2 linked regions of the Pseudoduganella dura genome follow. The protein of the gene in region 1 interacts with the protein of each later gene in a pairwise test. Links are inferred from orthologs where the notes say so. Each region holds a gene or a part of one and is shown on either strand. Other genes may lie near its edges. The genes, in order: minD and epsG.

What was found.
Region 2: the proteins of minD (region 1) and epsG interact in binary tests that used the Bacillus subtilis proteins (3 or more experiments, as listed by UniProt). The link is inferred for Pseudoduganella dura from one-to-one orthologs.

What each region holds. Positions count from the first base shown.
Region 1 is NZ_WNWM01000002.1:2,932,772-2,943,630, forward strand. The notes cover bases 7,615-10,541. They hold minD (septum site-determining protein MinD), read left to right. Parts: upstream 7,615-8,633; coding sequence 8,634-9,449; downstream 9,450-10,541. Other genes in these bases: GJV26_RS12840 (RNA-guided endonuclease InsQ/TnpB family protein), read right to left, coding at 7,615-7,660; minC (septum site-determining protein MinC), read left to right, coding at 7,824-8,570; minE (cell division topological specificity factor MinE), read left to right, coding at 9,451-9,702; GJV26_RS12860 (hypothetical protein), read right to left, coding at 9,973-10,386. Outside these bases: GJV26_RS12810 (amino acid deaminase), read right to left, coding at 1-323; phbB (acetoacetyl-CoA reductase), read right to left, coding at 422-1,162; GJV26_RS12820 (acetyl-CoA C-acetyltransferase), read right to left, coding at 1,236-2,414; GJV26_RS12825 (phasin family protein), read right to left, coding at 2,476-2,952; GJV26_RS12830 (LysR family transcriptional regulator), read right to left, coding at 3,047-3,955; metE (5-methyltetrahydropteroyltriglutamate--homocysteine S-methyltransferase), read left to right, coding at 4,056-6,467; more of GJV26_RS12840, read right to left, coding at 6,548-7,614; GJV26_RS12865 (response regulator transcription factor), read left to right, coding at 10,661-10,859. UniProt on the Bacillus subtilis protein: ATPase required for the correct placement of the division site. Cell division inhibitors MinC and MinD act in concert to form an inhibitor capable of blocking formation of the polar Z ring septums.
Region 2 is NZ_WNWM01000002.1:1,385,674-1,396,520, forward strand. The notes cover bases 3,602-6,516. They hold epsG (chain length determinant protein tyrosine kinase EpsG), read right to left. Parts: upstream 5,540-6,516; coding sequence 4,664-5,539; downstream 3,602-4,663. Other genes in these bases: epsI (exosortase-associated protein EpsI, B-type), read right to left, coding at 3,602-3,774; xrtB (exosortase B), read right to left, coding at 3,771-4,658; epsF (chain length determinant protein EpsF), read right to left, coding at 5,556-6,516. Outside these bases: GJV26_RS06250 (glycosyltransferase family A protein), read right to left, coding at 136-1,077; GJV26_RS06255 (lipopolysaccharide biosynthesis protein), read right to left, coding at 1,572-3,065; more of epsI, read right to left, coding at 3,097-3,601; more of epsF, read right to left, coding at 6,517-6,962; polysaccharide export protein EpsE, read right to left, coding at 6,997-7,737; GJV26_RS06285 (EpsD family peptidyl-prolyl cis-trans isomerase), read right to left, coding at 7,821-8,825; GJV26_RS06290 (undecaprenyl-phosphate glucose phosphotransferase), read right to left, coding at 9,030-10,412; XrtB/PEP-CTERM-associated polysaccharide biosynthesis outer membrane protein EpsL, read right to left, coding at 10,425-10,847. UniProt on the Bacillus subtilis protein: May be involved in the regulation of capsular polysaccharide biosynthesis. Autophosphorylates in vitro. Phosphorylates and activates in vitro two UDP-glucose dehydrogenases, YwqF and TuaD, as well as the DNA-binding proteins Ssb and SsbB.

The sequences.
Region 1 (10,859 bases):
GATGCCGTCGCCAGCGTGATGCCCCACGCGCCGTTGGCCAGCTGGGCGCCGAACAGCTGCGGGCTCATCGTGGTCTTGCCATGCGGGGCCAGCACCGCATCGAAGCGCGCGCAAAAGCCGCGCATCCAGTCGAGGTTGTGCAGCAGGCTGGAAGTCTTCAGCACGGCCACCGGAAAGCTGGTATCGGCATCGAGCACGTTCCAGCCCTGCAGGCCCACCATGTGCTGGCGCAGCGGTTCCGTGATCGGCAAGCCTTTCGTGCCGGGTTGCAGTGTTTGCTCTTCGAGCGCGGCCAGTTGCAGGCCGCCGTCGGGCAGGATCATTCCTTCTCCAGATGCAATCGGGGACAGGCACCGTTCCGGGCATTCGCCCCGAACCGTGCCTGTCCCCAGGTTTGACCGACTAAAAGCGGTCCAGGCGCTTACGACATGTGCTGGCCGCCGTTGATGGCGATATTGGCGCCGGTCACGAAGGCGGCTTCATCCGACGACAGGTAGGCGACCAGACCGGCCACTTCGTCCGGCTTGCCAAGGCGGCCCATCGGGATCTGCGGCAGGATCTTCGAATCCAGCACGTCCTGCGGAATCTCGGTGACCATCTTGGTACCGATATAGCCCGGCGAGATCGTGTTGACGGTCACGCCCTTGCGCGCCACTTCCAGCGCCAGCGCCTTCGTGAAGCCATGCACGCCGGCCTTCGCGGCCGAATAGTTGGTCTGGCCGAACGCGCCCTTCTGGCCGTTGACGGACGAGATGTTGATGATGCGGCCCCAGCCGCGCTCGGTCATGCCGTCGGTTACCGGTTTCGTCATGTTGAACACGGAATCCAGGTTGGTGCGCAGCACGGCATCCCAGTTCACCTTGTCCATCTTCTTGAACGTCGTGTCACGGGTGATGCCGGCGTTATTGACCAGCACGTCCACCGGGCCGATGTCGCGCGTGATCGCGGCCACGCAGGCCTGCGCCGAATCGTAGTCGCCCACGTCGGCCGGATAGGCGGCAATGTTGTGACCCTGCTCCTTCATCTTGTCCAGCCAGTCCTGGTATTTCGTATTGTTCGGGGAATACGTGGTTACCACCTTGTAGCCCAGTGCCAGCAATTTGACGCAGATCGCTTCGCCCAGACCACCCATGCCGCCCGTTACCAATGCAACTCGTGCCATATTGTTATCTCCTCTAGTTAGCGAATTCCGTTTGAAGCAGAAGGGCCGCCATCGGCGGCCCTTCTTCCAGCTCTTACTCGCGTTCGACTGCCAGCGCCACGCCCATGCCGCCGCCGATGCACAGCGAGGCCAGGCCCTTCTTCGCATCGCGGCGCACCATCTCGTGCAGCAGCGTCACCAGGATGCGGGCGCCGGAGGCGCCGATCGGGTGGCCGATGGCGATCGCGCCACCGTTCACATTGATCTTGCTGGTATCCCAGCCCATTTCCTGGTTCACGGCGCACGCCTGCGCGGCGAATGCTTCATTGATTTCCAGCAGGTCCAGGTCTTGCGGCGACCAGCCGGCCTTTTTCAGCGCCAGCTTGCTGGCCGGTACCGGGCCCATGCCCATGAACGCCGGGTCCAGGCCGGACGACGCGTAAGCCTTGATGCGCGCCAGCGGCTTCAGGCCCAGTTCCTTCGCCTTCGAGGCGGACATCAGCACCACGGCGGCGGCGCCGTCGTTGATGCCGGAGGCATTACCAGCGGTAACGCTACCCTCCTTGTTGAACGCCGGACGCAGGCCCTGCAGGCCTTCGATCGTGGAACCGGCCTTCACGTATTCGTCGCTGTCGAACACGATCGTGCCCTTCTTCTGCGGAATCTCGAGCGGCAGGATCTCGTCCTTGAACTTGCCGGCCTTTTGCGCCGCTTCGGCCTTCAGCTGCGACTGCAGCGCGAATTCGTCCTGCTGGGTGCGAGAGATTTCATACTTCTTCGCCACGTTCTCGGCGGTGATGCCCATGTGGTACTGGTTGTATACATCCCACAGGCCATCGACGATCATCGTGTCGGTCATCTTCACGTCGCCCATGCGGAAGCCGTCGCGCGAGCCGTTCAGCACGTGCGGGGAGGCGCTCATGTTTTCCTGGCCACCGGCGATGATGATGTCCGAATCGCCGGCCTTGATCGCCTGCGCGCCCAGGAACGTGGCCTTCAGGCCGCTGCCGCACACCTTGTTGATGGTGTAGCCGGGAATCGCGTTCGGCAGGCCGGCCTTGATGACCGCCTGGCGGCCCGGGTTCTGGCCCACGCCGGCCGTGAGCACCTGGCCCAGGATGACTTCGTTGATCAGGTTCGGATCGATGCCGGTCTGCGCCAGCAGGCCCTTGATCACGTGCGCGCCCAGGTCGGCCGCAGGAATCTTGGCCAGGCTGCCGCCGAATTTGCCGACCGCGGTACGGGCCGCGGCAACGATGACTACGTCTTCCATTTACTATCTCCAGTGTGCCGACGAGCTAAGCCAGCAGGGGTTGTCGAAGCGCTACTACTTTTCATTCTATCGGGTTGCGCGGCAAGCTACCAGCAAAGTCGCGGCTGAGCTCGCCTATGCGGCTGTGGGCTTCGTTGGCCACGCCGGCTACCTGGCGGCCATACCGCTGAGCACGTTCCACGGCTTGCTGCGATTGCGATGCGGTCAGGCAGACCAGGTCGCGCACTTCGCGCACGAACAGCAGCTGGCTCGAGGCCGCATTGGCGGCCGCGATCCCGTCCTGGGCGGCATGCACGCTCAGGCCGAACAGGCTGGCGCCGCTGTCGACGGCCGCCTGCAGCAGCGCATTGCAGCCCGCCAGGTGGGATTCGGTCAGGCTGCGGGTGGCATTGAACAGCTCGGTTGGCAACGCGTTGGGCAATTGCGCGGGCAGCGCAGCGGGCCATGCCGCGGAAAACACGGAGGCAAACCCGTTCGGCCATGGGGCTGGCAACGCGGTTGACCATGGGGTCGATACATCCTTGGGCAGCATGAACATAGAACGTCCTTTCCGGAAGCGGCTGAGGTAACGCAAAGGCTTTCATGCTAATTGGCGGCTGTGACTGGTTGTTTGATAAATATCAAACTCTGCGTCATGAGAGCAATTTAATGCCGTCCAGCGAGGCGGCACACTGCTCGCGGATCACCTTGACGAAGTCCGCCACGTAGGCTTTTTGCCGCAATGCTTCCGGTACCGACACGTACAGGTCACTCCACAGCCCGGCTTCGCCGACCGGCCTGGCGATCACGTAATCGTAGTCCACGTAGTTCTTGATTGCCCAGTTCGGCAGCGCCGCGATGCCGCGGCGGCTGGCCACGAGCTGCAGGATCGCCACCGTCAGCTCGGCCGTGCGGCGGCTGTACTGCACTCCGGCCGGCCACAGCACTTCGCGGATCAGGTCGATGCGTTCCTCGGGTACCGGGTAGGTGATCAGTGTCTCGCCCTCGAAATCGGCGGCGGCCAGGCGGCGATGGTTCGCCAGCCGGTGCTTCTGCGCCATCACCGTCAGGATCTCGAAGCGGAACAGCGGGTAGGTGGCGTACTGGGCGCTGTAGTCGGAACCGATGACGAGATCGGCGTTGCCGGCGCGCAGCAGCTCGACCGGTTCGCTGTGAAAGCCCGAGACCAGGTCGATTTCCACTTCCGGCCAGCGCCTGCGGAATTCATCCATGACCGGCATCAGCCAGTCGAAACACGTATGGCATTCGAGCGCCACGCGCAGCTGGCCCTGGTCGCCCTGCATCAGCCGCGCCACGTCGCGCTCGGCCTGCTCGATTTCCGGCAGCAGCGTGTCGGCCAGCCGCAGCAACCGGGCACCGGTGGCGGTGAACCCGATCGGTACCGATTTGCGCTCGAACAGCGGGCCGCCGTAGCGGTCTTCCAGCAGCTTGATCTGGTGCGACAGCGCGGACTGCGTGAGGTTCAGCAACTGGGCGGCGCGCACCAGGCTGCCGGCCGAACGCAGCGCGGACAGGGTGCGGAGATGGCGGATCTCCAGCATGGTCAATGAATATTTTTCATGTTAAACCGCAAAATGTTTCGTTTGGCTTATGCAAGGCATTGTCGCACACTCTACTTCACCAATATTTAATTCTTGTGACATGAAAAACATTTACACGCACATCCCCGGCTTTCCCCGCATCGGCGCCCAGCGCGAACTGAAGACGGCACTGGAGCGCCACTGGCGCGGCGAGCTGCCGGCCGCGGAACTGGAAGCCGTCGGTCGCGCGCTGCGGGCACGCCACTGGGCGCTGCAGCGCGACGCCGGCCTCGATTTCGTGACCGCCGGCGACTTCGCCTTCTACGACCACGTGGCCAACCATATAGCGCTGCTCGGCTGCGAGCCGGAGCGCTTCCGCTTCGATGGCAGCGAGCCGGCACTGGCGCGCTACTTCACGCTGGCGCGCGGCCGCTCGGGCGGCGCCGCGGCTGCCGCCCCGGGCGCCGATGGCGGCACCTGCGGCGGCCAGTGCGGCGGCGGCCACCATGGCCACGCGGACCGGGACGAGGGCAGCCCGGCGCTGGAAATGACGAAATGGTTCGACACCAACTACCACTACCTGGTGCCCGAACTGCATGCCGGCAGCACATTCTCGGTGGCGTCGGAACGCCTGTTCGACGAAGTCGCCGAGGCCCTCGCGCTGGGCCATGCCGTCAAGGCCACGCTGATCGGCCCGCTCACCTTCCTGTGGCTGGCCAAGGCCACCGACGGCTCGTCGCGCCCCGATCTGCTGGAGCACCTGCTGCCGCGCCTGCTACCTGTCTATGGCCAGGTACTGGCGCGGTTGAAGGAACAGGGCGTGGCATGGGTGCAGATCGAGGAACCGATCCTCGGCCTCGACCTGCCGCAGGCATGGCGCAGCGCGTTCGAGACCGCCTACTGGCAGCTGAACCAGGCCGGCGCGCCGCTGCTGCTGGCCACGTACTTCTCGCCGCTGGAGGAAAACCTGTCGCTGGCCTGTCGCCTGCCGGTGGCCGGCCTGCACGTGGATGGCGTGCGCGCCGCGCACGAACTGGCCAGTGTGGCCGACTGGCTGCCCGTGCACAAGGTGCTGTCGGCCGGCATCGTCGATGGCCGCAATATCTGGCGCACCGACCTCGACGCCGCGCTGGCCACGCTGGCGCCGGTGCTGGACAAGCGCAACGGCCGGTTGTGGCTGTCCACCTCGTGTTCGCTGCTGCACGTGCCCTACAGCCTGGAACCGGAAACGGCGCTGGACCCGGAACTGGCATCGTGGCTGGCGTTCGCCCGGGAAAAGCTGGACGAACTGGCCCTGCTGAAGACTGCCATCGCCAATCCCGAAGCCGCGGCCGCGCCGCTGGCCGCCTCGCGCGCCGCGATCGCCACCCGCCGCGCCAGCCCGCGCGTGCACGATGCGGCAGTGCGGGCGCGCGTGGCCGCGCTGCCGGACAATGCCGCGCAGCGCAAGTCGCCCTTTGCCGGACGCCGGCTGCTGCAGGGCGCCAGGCTGAACCTGCCAGCCTTCCCCACCACCACCATCGGCTCGTTCCCGCAAACCCCGGCGATCCGCGCCGCCCGTGCCGCGTTCAGGCGCGGCGAGCTTGCCGCCGCAACGTATGAAGCGGCGATGCGCGCCGAGATCGAACATGCGATCCGCCGGCAGGAAGCGCTGGGACTGGACGTGCTGGTGCACGGCGAGGCCGAGCGCAACGACATGGTCGAGTACTTCGGCGAGCAGCTGGCCGGCTTCGCCTTCACGCGAAACGGCTGGGTGCAATCCTACGGCTCGCGTTGCGTGAAGCCGCCCGTGATCTGGGGCGACGTGTCGCGCCCTGCGCCGATCACCATCGGCTGGGCGCGTTACGCGCAAGGCCTGACCGCGCAGCCGGTGAAGGGCATGCTGACCGGCCCGGTCACGATCCTGCAATGGTCGTTCGTGCGCGACGACCAGCCGCGCGCCGACACCGCCGACCAGATCGCGCTGGCAATGCGCGACGAGGTAGACGATCTCCAGAACGCCGGTATCGCGATCGTGCAGATCGACGAGCCGGCGCTGCGCGAAGGCTTGCCGCTGCGGCAGGCGCGCCATGCCGCCTACCTGGACCGGGCGGTGCGCGCGTTCCGCCTCACGGCCGCCGTGGCGCGCGACGGCACGCAGATCCATACCCACATGTGCTACGCCGAGTTCAACGACATCCTGCCGCAGATCGCCGCGCTCGATGCGGACGTCATCACGATCGAGACCAGCCGCTCGGCGATGGCACTGCTCGATGGCTTCGGCACCTTCCGCTACCCGAACGACATCGGCCCCGGCGTCTACGACATCCATTCGCCGCGCGTGCCGGATCGCGAGGAGATGCTGGCGCTGCTGCGCCGTGCGCGCTCGGTGATCCCGCCGGAGCAGCTGTGGGTCAACCCCGATTGCGGCCTGAAGACCCGGAGCTGGAACGAGACCGAGGCGGCGCTGCGCAACATGGTCGGGGCGGCGCGTCAGATGCGCATCGAATCGGACGCCGCGGCAGGCAATGGCGGTACCGTCCAAGCCGCATGAATGCAGGGCCGGGAGGCTGTTCCGCCACATGAAAATGCCTCACCGATAATTGTTTTTTGACATTGACATCCTCCCCCACCTCAGCCAAGGGCTGCCGCGTGCGCGGTAAGGAGGGGGATTCCTGGAGCTAGCGTCGCATGTCCGCGACGGAGTATGTTTCTTGCGGCGTTTACATCACGGTCGTGAGGGGCGCCACACTGATCGCACGTCCATACTCTTATTTCAAGATCTTTCAGCCCTTTCGGTCCGCTACGTGCATCGCATACAGAACAGTCTTGAGTGGAAAACGCTTCGTCGACCTCATCGAACCATACACCAGCGCTATCGCTTTTGTACCTGAGCATGGCTCTGAATTGCGACCAGCCGGCATCGAGAACGGATTTCGCCATTCTGGTCTTCGCCAGGGCGGATGCGTTCACATTGCCAACGAAAATGGCACCGAACCTTTGGACAAGTTCGGTACTTCTCACATGGTGCTGGTGCTTGCGTTGGTTCGCGATGCGCGCGTGGATCGTCTTGACAAGCCTTTTCTTGCCTGCACGCTGGGCCATCGCAAGCTTGGCTTCGTGGTGCCGGTACTGCTTCAGCGCCTCGATCTTCTCGCCGTTTGAGAGCGTGGCGAAATGCTTCAATCCCAGGTCAATCCCGACGGCATTCGTTGCGGCCGATCGAGGCTCGCGCGCCACCTTGACACTGATGTTGATATACCAGCGGCCGCGCGCATCCTCCGAAAAGGATCCAGCACCCAATTGATATTTCGACAGGCCATAGCTGTCCCAAAGGCCGAGCGCCTGATCGATTCCCGACATCCATAGTTGGCCATTTCGATAACGCAGCGCCGACGCCTTGAACGGTATCCAGCCGAGGGAGCGGCGAGCACCGCTTGATTTCCGCCACCGTAGCTTCACCTTGTTGAACTGCTTGCGTCGCCTGGCATATTCCTGGCCTATCGCCTGGATGGTTTGAGAATGCAGTGGGACACCTTCCTTGCTGGCGCCAGAGGTCATTTTGTCGAGGTCATACCCTGACAAAAACCGCCGCTCGCGCTGCCATACCTTGTGGGATGTTTCGTTACAATAATTCCAGCACTGATTCACCCAAAAAGCCTTCGCACGCAGGACGTGAGCGTGCTTGTCCTTCAGCCGAAGCCGGAGCACACGCACGACATCAGCAGGCACATTGGAGGTCTTCATATTGGCATTTGCTGTATGCATATACAGCGTAGCAAGATATAAATAAAACGCAATGAAAATCCAGGAATGCCCGCTTTGACATTTCCGCCTTGAAGGACAGAGCGTTACCCGCTAACTGGTAAAATGCTCGGGCCCGGGCCAGCCCGAACTTTTTACTGTCGTCATGTCCAAAAGCCCGTTCCAGAAGCCCATTGAAATCAAGATTTCCACCGTTGTCGCCGTCTCCGCGATCCTCCATACCTCCGACGGCATTGCCCTCGACGCCGCCCTGAAGGGCATGACGGGCGGCGTGGCCGATTTCTTCGAGGGCGACCTGGCCGTCATCGACGTCGGCGACCTGGCGCCGGGCTCGCAACGGATCGACTGGGCAGGCACGATCGCGCTGCTGAAGAAATACCGCCTGAATCCGGTCGCCGTGCGTAACGCCCGGGCGGACATGGTGGAAGAAATCCAGGCCCACGGCCTGTCGCTCGATACCGGCAAGCGCGACGACAACGGCGCAGCCGCCACCGTGGCGGTTCCGGCGCCGGCACCCGCGCCCGCCTTTACGCCCGCCCCGGCGCCCGCGCCCGCCAACTCGGGCACGATCATCATCGATACACCGGTTCGCGCCGGCCAGCGCATCTATGCGCGCGGTGGCGACCTGATCGTGATGGCCGTCGTCAACAACGGCGCCGAGATCATTGCCGATGGCAGCATCCATGTTTACAACACGCTGAACGGCCGTGCGCTGGCCGGCGCCTCCGGCGACCCGAGCGCACGCATCTTCGCTCTGTCGATGTCGCCCGAACTGGTGTCGATCGCCGGTGTCTACCGCACATTCGAGGACGGATTCCCCCCAGAACAGGCTCGCCAGCCGGCACAAATCCGGCTCATCGGCGACCGTCTGGATATACAATCTGTCAATTAAGGCAATTCTTCAGGCATTGCGTGCGCGCCCCGCGCCTGAGCTTTCACATTAAAAGGATTATTCGTGGCAAGAATTATTGTTGTAACGTCCGGCAAGGGCGGTGTCGGCAAGACCACTTCCAGCGCCAGCTTTTCCACGGGCCTCGCGATGCGCGGCCACAAGACGGCGGTGATCGACTTCGACGTGGGCCTGCGTAACCTCGACCTGATCATGGGTTGCGAACGCCGCGTCGTCTACGACCTGATCAACGTGATCAACAAGGAGGCATCGCTGCCGCAGGCACTGATCAAGGACAAACATTGCGACAACCTGTTCATCCTGCCGGCCTCGCAGACGCGCGACAAGGACGCGCTGTCCGAAGACGGCGTGGAACGCGTGCTGGCCGAAATGATCGAGATGGGCTTCGAATACATCATCTGCGATTCGCCCGCCGGCATCGAGCACGGCGCCCTGATGGCGCTGACCTTCGCCGACGAAGCCATCGTGGTCACGAACCCGGAAGTATCGTCGGTGCGCGATTCCGACCGCATCCTCGGCATCATCCAGGCCAAGTCGCGCCGTGCCATGTCCGGCGGCGAACCTGTCAAGGAACACCTGCTGATCACGCGCTACTCGCCCAAGCGCGTGGAAGCGGGCGAAATGCTGAGCTATACGGACGTGCAGGAAATCCTGCGCATCCCCCTGATCGGCATCATTCCGGAATCGGAACAGGTGCTGCATGCGTCGAACCAGGGCAACCCTGCGATCCACTTCAAGGGTACGGACGTGGCCGAAGCCTATGAAGACGTCATCGCCCGCTTCCTCGGCGAAACCAGGCCGCTGCGCTTCACCGACTATGAAAAGCCGGGGCTGTTCAAGCGCATCTTTGGAGCAAAGTGACATGGCGCTGCTATCTTTCCTGTTCCCCAGCAAGCCGAAAACGGCCAATGCCGCGAAGGAGCGGCTGCAGATCATCATCGCCCGCGAACGCAACGGGCGCACCGGCCCCGACTTCCTGCCGGCGCTGCACAAGGAACTGATCGAGGTCATTTCCAAGTACACCAAGGTCAACGCCGACGACATCAAGATTTCGCTGGACCGCCAGGGCAACCTGGAAGTGCTCGATGTAAACGTGGTGCTGCCCGACGCCTGACGGCACATCCCGTTTCAAGCCACCCCGGCAGCGCTGGCCACATCCGGACCAGGTTTCGCTGCCGGATCAACGGCTTGCGCTGCCTGGCGCCTGCCTTGTCGCCCGGCGCCCTCTCATAGGGAGGCGCTGATTTATTCATGGCGACGATCCTGGCCATGAGAAAAACGCGCCCAGCTGCGTCACAAATGCCCTGCCATACCCAGGTATGACAGGGCATTTGCGTCTTGCTGGACACGTTTTTCAAGACTAATCCCATCCACCAGCAATATATCAGCGCTTCGCCGCCAGCAACTCCCCCGCCACCTTCGCGCAGGCGTCCACGTGCTGGTAGCCGATCTGCCGGAACGCGAAAAAACCGATCGCGGCCGACGCCACCTGCCCCGCCAGCGGCACGATCTTCGACGCCTGCTTCGCCACCAGCTTCTTCCCGCTTTTCGCCAGCAGCCTGAACACCAGGTCGCGGGTGATCAGCCTGCCCACCAGCATGCCGCCCACCCCGACGGCCGCCTCGTAGCCGATCATCCGGAATTTAGGCTGCATCCGTTCGATCTGCCCGGGCGTCAGGCCGAACGCGGTATTGATCTCGTCGATCAGTTGCGTAAACAACTTCATGTCCGACACGATATCGACGCCGGGAATCGGGATCGCCGACACGCCGGCCGACAACGCGGCACGCCGGCGCACGAGCCGGCGCAGTGCTCCCGTACCTTAGCGATGTCGGCCGGCGAAGAAGGCAACAATTCCCAGCCGTCATCCACGAATGTGTCTCCTAAAAAATTGCCAAATGTAAAAGTTCATTGATAACCGCGTTTAACCAGTGTACCGTTTACCGGCAGTATGAATCGCACAAAAGATTTTTCCATAAAGAAACTCTTGGTCATTTTGGTAACTCTGCCAGAAAATCCTGTTATATTCGCAGTGACCAAGCCTTACTTCCGTGTTTTAACCCGCAGATAAGATGAGAATCGTAGTCCTCGATAATGACCGGAGCCAGACCGACCTGATATCCCAGGTGCTGACTTCCGCTGGCCATATTTGCCATGTTTTTCAAACAGGCAAAGACCTGCTCGGTCAGCTGCGCAAGGAAAGCTACGACATGCTCATCTTCGACTGGCAGGTCAGCGATATGGGAGGGGCGGAGCTGTTGCGCAAGGCAC
Region 2 (10,847 bases), 1.6 Mb from region 1 along the record:
CACGACGAAGGCGCAGCGCGAGATGCTCATGTCAAACGGGGTTAAAAAAGGTATGCATTCCGGTGGGGCCTGTACAACGCGACTGGACAAATACGAACGCTGCCAGAACTGATTTCCCGTGACAAGTGCCTCCTGCTAACCCGCCTGTGCTCTTCCGCCCCGCCATTTTCGGAACCGAAGTGCCATTTTTGGCGAAAATCCTGCCACCATCAGCAGGGAAATCAGCCAATGCTGGGAACATGCGCGCCAGCCGAGCCGTAATTGACGGAATGCCTCGGCGCGATCACCATACTCCAGGTACTCGCGTGCCAACGCGGAGCGGGAATCCCCCACCAGCCTTAATGCGGAACGACGTTGTTCCCCGGTCAGCTGCCCGCTCAATGCGCGCTGCTGCAGACGTTCAAAATAAGGCAACATGCCTTTGGGACGGAGCATCATCAAACTTCCGGGCACATCGATCCGATAGCCCACAAGCATTACCGAACAATAAAGGAGCGTGAATTTTTCGCTCAGACGGAACCATAAGTCCTGGTCCTCCCCATGGGATTCGCCCACCGGGAAACATGGCTGCATTGCCGCCAGCTGCATGCGCCGGATCGCCACTGAGTTGGTATGCACCCCCGGATGATGTTGGCGCAACAACTCGTAATAATTACTCTGCACTGAAACCGGCAAAGGCTGTGGTGGCCTGGACAAATCGCCCGGTACATATTCCAGAGCCCGGTGATAAGCACAACCAAAGAAAACAATCTCCGGATGTTCGGCTGCGAGCGCTGCAACAGTTTCCAGGTAATATGGTCCGTACCAATCGTCGGCATCGAGAAAAGTCACGATGTCGCCCGTAGCGGCATCGATACCGCGATTACGCGCCCGCGACACCCCGCCGTTGGGCTGCCTGATCAGTTTTACACGTTCATCGTCGATCGCACCTACGATGGAAGGTCCATCGTCGGTAGAGCCGTCATCGACGACAATTATCTCGAAATGCCGATAGGTTTGCCCCAGCACCGACTGGATAGTGTCATATACATATCTTCCCTTATTATACAAAGGGATAACAACGGAAAACGATAACATTATGAAAAACCTCTATTTCGCATAATTGACTTCCTGCTCCGGCGCGCGCATTGTGGGCGATTGGCAAACTGCATCCAGTCAGCACGAAAGTTAATAACAATCAGCAATTCTTCAATACGGAAGCCAGTCTGCGCCTATTAAGCAAATGCCAGGAACCCGCTTGTCCCCAATCCTCGTACCGGGTGCCGGATCGCCTTGGCGGCAAACCCGGGCGACAACTTCCCGCCACGTGCGGGCAGTGGAAAATCGACCTTGAACGCTGCAGCCGGCTGTCTGGCGGATGTCCGTCACCGGTGGCGGCGGGATTAACCGCCAGCCACGAAGCCTGTTTCGACAGCCTTGTCCCCGCCACTGCCGCCGGGAAGTGCAAGACGTATTGACCAGGGCTTTCCGTACTGTCGTGCTCCCGATGCAGGACTAATACAGGAGCCTCTGACCAGCGGCGCCGCATTGGCGGCAATGACAGTAACTACCATTTCCGCCATGGCAGTTTCTCACCCGCATTTAGAGCGTAAATAGCCGTCCAGCCGCGCAGGAACCGGGGGGCTGAACCGCCCGAGCAGCTCGATCACCGTACGGCCGAGTACATTTGGCCACGCGAGTACGAGGACCACTGGCAGCAGGGTTCCGCAAAGGGCTCCTGCGGCGAATTGCACTGCCGGGATCTCGCCCGCCGCCGCGCCCATTCCGCCCATGCAGCCGGCCGCGGTAACCGCCATTAACAGTGCCGCTCGCCATGCGATGCCCAGCAGGCTGGCAGCATCGGCCTTGACACGAAGGCAAGCCGTCGTGGCGATGACGAGGGCCCGCGCCAGCAGGGTACCGCTGGCAACGAATGCTACGGCTACCGGCCCCTGCCCGGCAAAAAGCCACAGTGCCACCCCTGCACCCAGCAGGACCGGCACCTGCAACAGGCTCTCAAGGTGCTTGCCGCCGGTATTCCACAGGATAGGCGTCGACAATCCCCAGCATACATAGGCCGGCATCGCAAGCGCCAGGATCGACAACACGGAGCCGGAGGTTTTCCATGCGGGGCCGTACATCGTTGCAATGAGCGGCGACGCAACGCACGACAGCAGCACGAACGCTGGCGCGATCAGGATCCACACACTGGCCTGCACCGACAGGTAGGCGGAACGCAAACGCCCGGGATCGTCTTGCAACTTTGCGCCGGTGGCAAGGAAAGCTGGCTGTAGCGCCGAGATGAACAAGGAGTTGGGTGTATTCGCCAGGTTATAACCCACCGTGTACAGCCCTACTGCATGCGCGTTCAGGAAGCGCCCCAGCAAGAAGCGATCAAGGTTGTTCAGGAACCAGTTGCACAGGTTGGTGAAGAATACGGTCACGCCGATCGAAGTCGACCGCCGCGCACCTTCGTACCACAGCAGCGGTTTGAGCGAATGCGGTGATTTGATGAAGGTCAACACCAGCGCAGATACCGATTGCGAAAGCCATGCGCCAACCAGTGCCCATACCCCTGCCCCCTGCCACGCCATCGTAACGCCGACGAGCAGATAGCCGATTACGTAGCTGGTGATCTGAATGATGTTCAACATACGAAAATCGAGCTTGCGGCGCAACAGATTGGTACCAGGCGTTACCAATGCACTTGAAATGCATGTCAAGCTCAGCCAGCGGATAATCTCCACCACGCGGGGCTCGTTGAAATACTTGGCAATCCATGGGGCCAGCGTGAACAGCAATACGGCCGATGCGATGCCTGACACCATCTGCCAGGTCACGGCAAACCGAATGTCCTCGTCGGTCAACGTCTTGTGCTGCACCAGCCCCCATGAAATGCCGAAATCGGCAAGAAAAGCGCTGAGGGTCAGGACCAGCAGCCCCATTGCGAACAGACCATAGCTTTCCGGCCCCAGCAGGCGGGCCAGGATCACCTGGGTCAGTATCTGGAGACCAAAGCGGATGACTGTTCCTACCGCCGCCCACTTGACGGCGGTAACGCTCTTCCGGTTGATATCGCTGCTCATTTGAAGCCACCTGCCTGCACAACTTTACCCATCAGAAAGTGCCGATCAAGCGCGTGCGCTCCTGCGGCGGCAGGCTGGCGATCAGCGAGCGAACGAAATCCTTGTGGATGCCGAACGCGCGCGTGGTGTCCGTATCGATCGTCGATACGCGCACCAGCATCCCATCCGGGATCGTGCCGGTCAGGCCGATGCGCAATTCCTGGATACGCTGGTCGATGCCACTGCGGGTGACCTTGTCGCCGATGGTGACCCAGTATGTGATCGGTTCGCTGCGCCCGCCAGCCACGGCAAGCAGGTTCCGCACGGGCAGCACGCCTTGCTGCAACTGCACCTCGGCAGGAACATTGCTGCGCACATCGAAGCCCTGGGCTGTATAGCACGTCTCGGGCTTGTGCAGACCCATCTGGTCGCTCTGGTCACCGCCATAGGCCATCGACAGCATCACCCGTGCGCCTTCGCGGTTGATATAAGTACGCGACAGCGTCTGGTTGTAGATGCGGTTCAGGCGCGCCTGCGTATCCGGGTCGACCTGCAGGGGAATCACCGTCGGATCGAGGCGCCATTCGCCGAAGGCTTGCGGGATCTGAGTTTCCAGATCGAACCGGGCGCGTTTATCCGCCATCTTGGCGGTAGGTGCCACGCCATAGGTAACGGCCGCAGTCGATGCCATCAACACGAACAGCACTGCGCTCAAGGTCATTCTTTTCATGCTTTTGCTCCATGCGGCGCGCGACGACGGACAAACCATTGCAACAGCGTATCGACGGAAAGGATCAGGATCAGCGCCGTTATGAACAGCACCATGCCGGCAAACCCGTGCAGGAAGCCCTGCCCCGCCTCGTCGCCCAGGTAATACGTGACCAGGGTCAGCACGATCACACGGATCACGTTGGCGGTGAAGGAGATCGGGATGATCAACAGCGCCAGCGTCAGGTTACGAAACCCCGAGGTATGCCGTACGACATTCAGGTAGAACAGGCCCAGCGCTTCCAGCGTCAGCAGGGTCTGCAGGCCGGCGCACGCATCGGCCACCAGCAACTGGTACTGGCCAATCTGCAGGATCACGCCGCTGCGGGCAATCGGCAACCCGGCCGAGTACAGGATGTGCTCCACCACGTACGAAACCGCCATCTTCATCGGCATTGTCAGGGCGCTGACCACCGGGCCCGGCAGCGGGACGAGGAACAGCATGAAGAAGAACGGGAACCACAGCACGCGCATTGCCGGTTTGCCGCGCGTGAGCAGCAGCAGACCCACCGAGAGCACCAGCAACGACAGGATTTCGAACGACAGGATATGCTGCGAGCGGCCGAGAACGTACAGTGGCAGCGAGATGGCGAGCAGTACCCAGCCGCTGGATGTGGGCTCGGCCGGCTTCGTCATCATCAGCGGCGTCTTGCGCCATATCAGCCACAGCGACAGCGCCAGGATGATCGGGCCATGCGCCTGTTCTTCCGTGGTCCAGGTGCCGGTAAACAGGCGGTAGAGCGTTGGACCCAGCAGGCACAGGAAGCCCGCGGCGATGGGCAGGAATTCCGGTGCCGGCTTGCGCCATACGGCCTGGTCTTCCTGCGCTGACAGTTTCTCGGCCATGTCCATCAGAAGCTCACCAGGACGGAACCAACGATCTTCACCCCATTTTGGGCCAGCTGATCGCTCAGCTTGATGACCTCGTTCAGGGGTGTGACATCCTTGCGGGAAACCAGCAAAACACCGCCGGCACGTGCGGCAACGGCAAGCGCATCCGATCCCGTGCCGCCCGCCGGCACGTCATACAGCACCACGTCGAAGCGGCTTTCCAGCTGCACGCCCAGCGCCGTGAAGCCGTCACGGCTCAACAATTCCTGCGGGTTCGGCGGCAGCGTGCCGGCACCGAGCACCGACAAATCGACGAACGACTCGATCCGCGTTACCGCGTTCAGATCGGCCCGGCCGGCCAGCACGTCCGACAACCCCTGCCGCTGCGCGAGGTTGAACACTTCATGCTGGCGCGGCTTGCGCAGGTTGGCGTCCACCAGCAGGGTCTGTTCACCCAGTTGCGAAAACACGACCGCCAAGTTGGCCGCGAACAGGCTTGCCCCATTCCCGGCCTGTGCGCTCATGATCACCAGCGATTTGTGACCCCGGGCAAACCAGCGCAGCATCAGCTGGCTGCGCACTGCGCGCAGTGCTTCCACCTGCGGGCTGAACGGGTTATAGGCAGCCACCAGTTGCGGCGAGTACTTGCCTTCACCCGGCTGCAGGTAGGGATAGTCGAACTGGCGTGCCAGCACCTGCTGGATATCGGCTTCCGTGACGAGGCCGAGGCGCTGCGCCGCCTCGCCGAAGCGGATACCCAGTTCCTTCTGCATGCGCAGCACGCGTTCTGCGCCTTCCGGCGTGATCTTGCCCGTCTCCAGCAACAGGCCACCGATGCTCGTCCCGGCATTTCGGGCCGGGGTAGCGGCGGCCAAGGGAATAGTTGCTTGGTTCATCACAATCTCCAACAAATCAGGTTAAACGCGGACGACGCGGCAGCAGGGATCCCAGGGCACCGGTACGGCGCTGGCTGGTCTTGTTCCACTCGATCGCGCCCAACAGCGGAATATCGAGCGAATCGGACAGGTCGCCCGCGGAACGTACGCGGCGATCCAGCAGTTCCAGCACGAAGGCAAGGCCAAAGCCGAGCAGGATGCCGAGGAATACGGACAGCAGCACATTGCGGAACACTTTCGGACCGTCCGGTTCGGTCGGCACGACCGCCGGGTTCAGGATGGCGATATCCGACTGTTCGGCCTGGCCCTCGATACGGGTCTGGGAACCGCGCTGCGACGACACATCGAATGCGCGCTGGGCATTTTCGACATCTCGCAACAGCACGTTCATTTCGTCCCGCGTGCGGTTCAGTTCCAGCACCTTGGCTTTTTGCGCCGCCAGTGCTTCGCGGATCTGCGCCTCGCGCTGGCTCAGCACCGTGGCATTGTTGCCGACGCTTTGCGACGTCAGGCGGATCTGTTCGTCGAGTTCGCGGCGCAGCTTGGCCACTTCGGCCTGTGCGCTCAGGTATTGCGGGTGATTGCGGCCCAGGCGCTGCCCTGCTTCGGCCAGTTTGCCTTCGGCGCCGCCCAGGGTCAGGCGCAGGTTCTGAATGACCGGGTTGCTCGCCACGTCCGGCGATGCCGCCATGCTGCCGCTGGCCATGCTCTTGCGCGAGCTGGCTTCCATCAACTGCGCCTGGGCCGCCACCAGCTGCGCGGACAGATCGTTCAGGCGATTCGACTCCACATCGAGGCGGTTGTCGACGCTGACGATGCCATGCTCCTGCTGATACTTCGACAGGCGGCTCTGCGCCTGTTCCACGTTGTCGCGCAACAGCTTGGTTTGCTGGTCGAAATAATGCGACGCGCGGCGCATCGGGTCGACTTTCAGCTGCACGGTGGCGCGCATGTATTCTTCCGCGAAGGCATTGGCCACGGCGGCGACGAATTGCGGCTCGGAGCCGCTGAAAGCCACATCGACCACGCTGCTCTCGCGCGACGGGGTCACGTCGAGCTTGCGCAACAGCAGGCCGGCAAGCCAGCTGTTGATCGAGCCGACGCCGCCCGTCGCTTCCTGGAACTGGGCCTGGACAGCCGGGCTGTTGGCCAGTTGCAGACGCTCGACCACACGGATCGCAACGTTCTTGCTGCCGATGATGTCGAGTTGCGTTGCCATGTAGGCGGGCAGCAGCTGGCCCGGCATCATCACGCCGGTCAACGGATCGACGCCCTTGTAGTTCAGCAGCAGGGTACTGCTGGCCTTGTAGGACTTCGGCAGCAGCAGGCTGACTGCGAGCGCGGCTAGAACGACCACCAGCAGTGTGCCGATGATCACTTTTTTGCGCGCCCAGAGGATCAGCAACAGTTGAGTGAGATTCATGAATACACCTTAAACTTGAGAAACGGAATCTGTGTCAGAACAGGCTTTCCTTGACATAAACGATGTCGTCGGTCTTCAACAGATCGTCGTGCTTGGCATCGATGACCTGGATCTTTCCTTCCGCATCGCGGCGCTTGATGCGCATGCCGCGTTCGGTGCCGCGTGGCGTCAGGCCACCGCCTACCGCCAGCGCCTGCAGCACGGTCATCGAACGCTCGAGCTTGAAGGCGCCCGGGCGCTGCACTTCACCGTAGATATAGAACCGTGGCGCGCGCTCGACATACAGGATGTCGTCGGCCGACAGCTCGACGTCGCGCTGCAGTTCGCCGGTGCGCAGCATCTCGACGATATCCAGGGTTTCCTTGGTCACGGCGCCGTTGCGCTTGCGGATCAGGGTCACGATATCGGAACCGTCGAGATTGGCGCCGCCGGCGAGGGCGAGCATGTCGAGCACGGTACGCTTGCCCTCGATCGGATAACGGCCAGGACGGTTGACCAGGCCCAGCACGGATACCTGCTGGCTGGACAGCGAAGTGACCAGGATCGTTACCTGCGGCTTGCGCAGGAACCCGCCGCTTTCCAGCAGGCCGGCGATCTTCTTCTCGGCTGCCGGAATTTCCAGGCCGCCCACCTGCACCGGCCCGATCAGCGGGAACGTCAGGATGCCGCTCTGGCCGATACGCGTCTCCACGTTCAGATCCGGACTGCCGTAGACGGAAATCCGCACCACGTCACCGGCACCCAGCGTTGCATCGGCGGCATTGGCCAAACCCATGGCAAAAGTCATCAACCCTGCCAAAACCCACATAACGATACGTTTCATATTAGTTTTCCCCGATTTCGTTGATATCGTGATGTTTATTTCAGACCAGCAACGCCCCGCGCGTTAACGTCCTCGGACGTTGCCGGGCTCGTTGCCGTCGCCGGCGCAGGGGCCGTGGCCGGTGCAGGAGCGGCGGCAGGCGCCGTTCCCGCCGCCGCTGCCGCCGCAGGCTTGGCTGGCTGGTTCATGTATTCGATCTTCGCCGTCGCGCGCAACTGCTTGATCGCCGCATCCGCGGCTTCCTTGTTCTTCTTGTTGAACAGGAACTGTTCGATCTGCGGACCGGCCTGTTCCAGTGCGATCGGCGCATCCTTCGTGTCGGCGATCGAAATGAGCAGGCTGCGCGTGCCTTCGCGAACGATGAACAACTGGCCCTTCGGCATCGCCAGCAGGCGCGTGCTCAATTCAGGCGGCAGTTCCGTCGTGCTGCGCACAAGCTGGGCGCGGGCGTACTTGACCTTGTTCTGGTCCAGGAAAACTGCCACTTCTTCCAGCGACTTGGAGGAATCGATGGCTTTCTTCACATCGTCGTTGAGGTCCGCGGTGGCGAGCACCAGCTGCCGCATGTCGAATTGCTTGCGGTTCGAGAACAGCTGCGGGTTCTGGGTGTAGTAGGCCTGAACCTCCTCCTTCGTGGGCCGCGCCACCGTGCCAACCCGCTTTTGCAGGTAAGCCTGGGCGATGATCGTCGCCTTGGCACGTTCGATGGCCTGCACGACCTTCGGATCGCGGTCCATCTTTTCCTTGACGGCTTCGCCCTGCAGCAGCTGTCGGTCGATCAGCGACTCGAGCAGCTGCTTGCGGGCAGCTTCCTGCTGAGCCACCTGTGGATTGACGCGCGTCAACTCCTCATTCAACTGCATGACGGTGACCTCTTCGCCATTCACGCTCGCCAGTGCCTGGCCCTGCTTTTTCTCGGCCTTTTCGCCACAGGCGGTCAATGCGGCGGCAGCCAGTACGAGCAGGCCGGCACGCAATACCTGGCGATGACGGAAGCGGCCATGGGAGGATGCCAGGCTGTGGTATTCAGATTGTTTCAAGAGATTTCTCCGGTTCCATGAGTTGCGCCGTGGCAGACAGCCGGGCAAGCGGTTCTGTAAATTTACAAGATATCAGATTAGAATCAATTTGACAACATATATTACTTATAGGCATCAGCCCAAAGTGGCTAGTATTGCAACATCTGGCATTGTATCGAATAACTTTCGCCAGTCGATTCAAATTAACGGTGCTTAAGGTTCGCTTCAGTGAGCGTTTTCCCGTGCCAGCACGACCTTCACGGTCTTCAGGATAATCCACAGGTCCAGCCATAGCGACCAATTGCGGAGGTAATCGAGGTCGTACCGGATGCGCGCTTCCATCTTGTCGAGTGTCTCGGTTTCACCACGGAAGCCGTTGACCTGCGCCCAGCCGGTGATGCCCGGCTTGGCCTTATGGCGCAACATGTATCCCTTGATCAGCTTGCGGTACTGCTCGTTGTGCGCGACCGCATGCGGGCGTGGGCCGACGATGCTCATCCGTCCCTGCAACACATTGATAAACTGCGGCAACTCGTCCAGCGAACTTTTGCGCAGGAAGGCGCCGACCTTCGTCACCCGCTGGTCATTCTTCTTGGCCTGCACGACGGCGGCGCCGTCTTCCGTCACCGTCATCGAGCGGAACTTGTAGACATAAATCTGTTCGCCATACAAGCCATAGCGGCGCTGGCGGAAAATCACCGGACCTGGCGAGCTCAACTTCACGGCGATCGCGATGGCCAGCATGATCGGCAACAGCAGCAACTGGATGACCAGGGCCAGCACGATATCGCTGGCCCGTTTCAGCAGGCTGTTAAAGCCCGTAAACGGCGTTTCGCAAATGGCAATGACCGGCATGCCGCCCACGTTGTCGAACCGGGCCTGCATCAGGTCGAACACATAAATGTCAGGCAGGAAATAGACCGACGCTGTCGTATCCTGCAGATCGTCCAGCAATTTGCGAATGCGCGGCTGCGCCGAAATCGGCTGGCTGACAAAGATCATCTTGATGTTGTTCTCGCGCACATAAGCAGCCACATCGCACATCTTGCCCAGGATCGGATGTTGCAGGTCGTGGGGGCGCCGGTCTTCCATGCGGTCGTCGAAAAATCCACGTACCTGCATGAAAAGATTCGGATAACGCTCGATCGTGCTCGCGAATTTGATGCCGACATCGTTGGCCCCGACGACCAGCACGGAACGCACCTCGCTGGCCTTGGCCGGATCCGAACCTACCTTGCGCACCGCCAGGTGGCTCACCAGCAGCATGAAGGGCGTGGCAATGAACCAGCCGAGCACCACGCGATCCTCGTAATGATACGCGAGCCCGCTCACGTTGCCGAGGAAGACAAGGATCACGGCCGTGACGAGCCAGCCGCCGATGATGTCACGCGAATAGGCCAGCATGCGGCCGCTGCGCCAGGTGCGATAGGGATCGATGTGCTGGTAAACGGCGGACGAAATGAAGAATGCGAGGATCATCAGCACCAGCGAATAACCCGTGAAAGGGTCGCCGAACAACATCGAACACGCGTAGAGCGTGCCCATGATGATCAGGGGATCGAGAACGCGCTGGAAAAACGAAATGAGGGGAATATCGTTAATGGTCATTACACTGCTTCTTTAGAACTGCACGCTGGCATTGATCGAGATACCATTTGCGCGGTAGTCGCTGGTGCCGGCAAGGGGGCTGCCGTTGCGGTTTTCGCGGAACGCCGTCACGCCGAGCTGGCTGCGCAGGGTCGGCGCATAGCTCAGGCCCAGCTGCACGCTGTTGAGCTTGTCGCGCGTTTCGCCCGTGAAGGTGGAGGTGGACAGCTGCTCGAACTCGCGCGTCTCGTGCCGCACGTTGGCAGTGGCCTGTACTTTTGCCGAGATATCCCATGCGGCGCCAAGACTGCCGCCCTTGTTCAGGCTGTTGCTTACAACCAGACTTTCCACGGCGGCAAACTCGCGCCACAGATCGGCGGTGAACTTGACCTTGCCGAGCGGCGCCCACACGACTGTCGCACGGCCGTTCGCACCGCTCGCATCGCGGCTCGATGT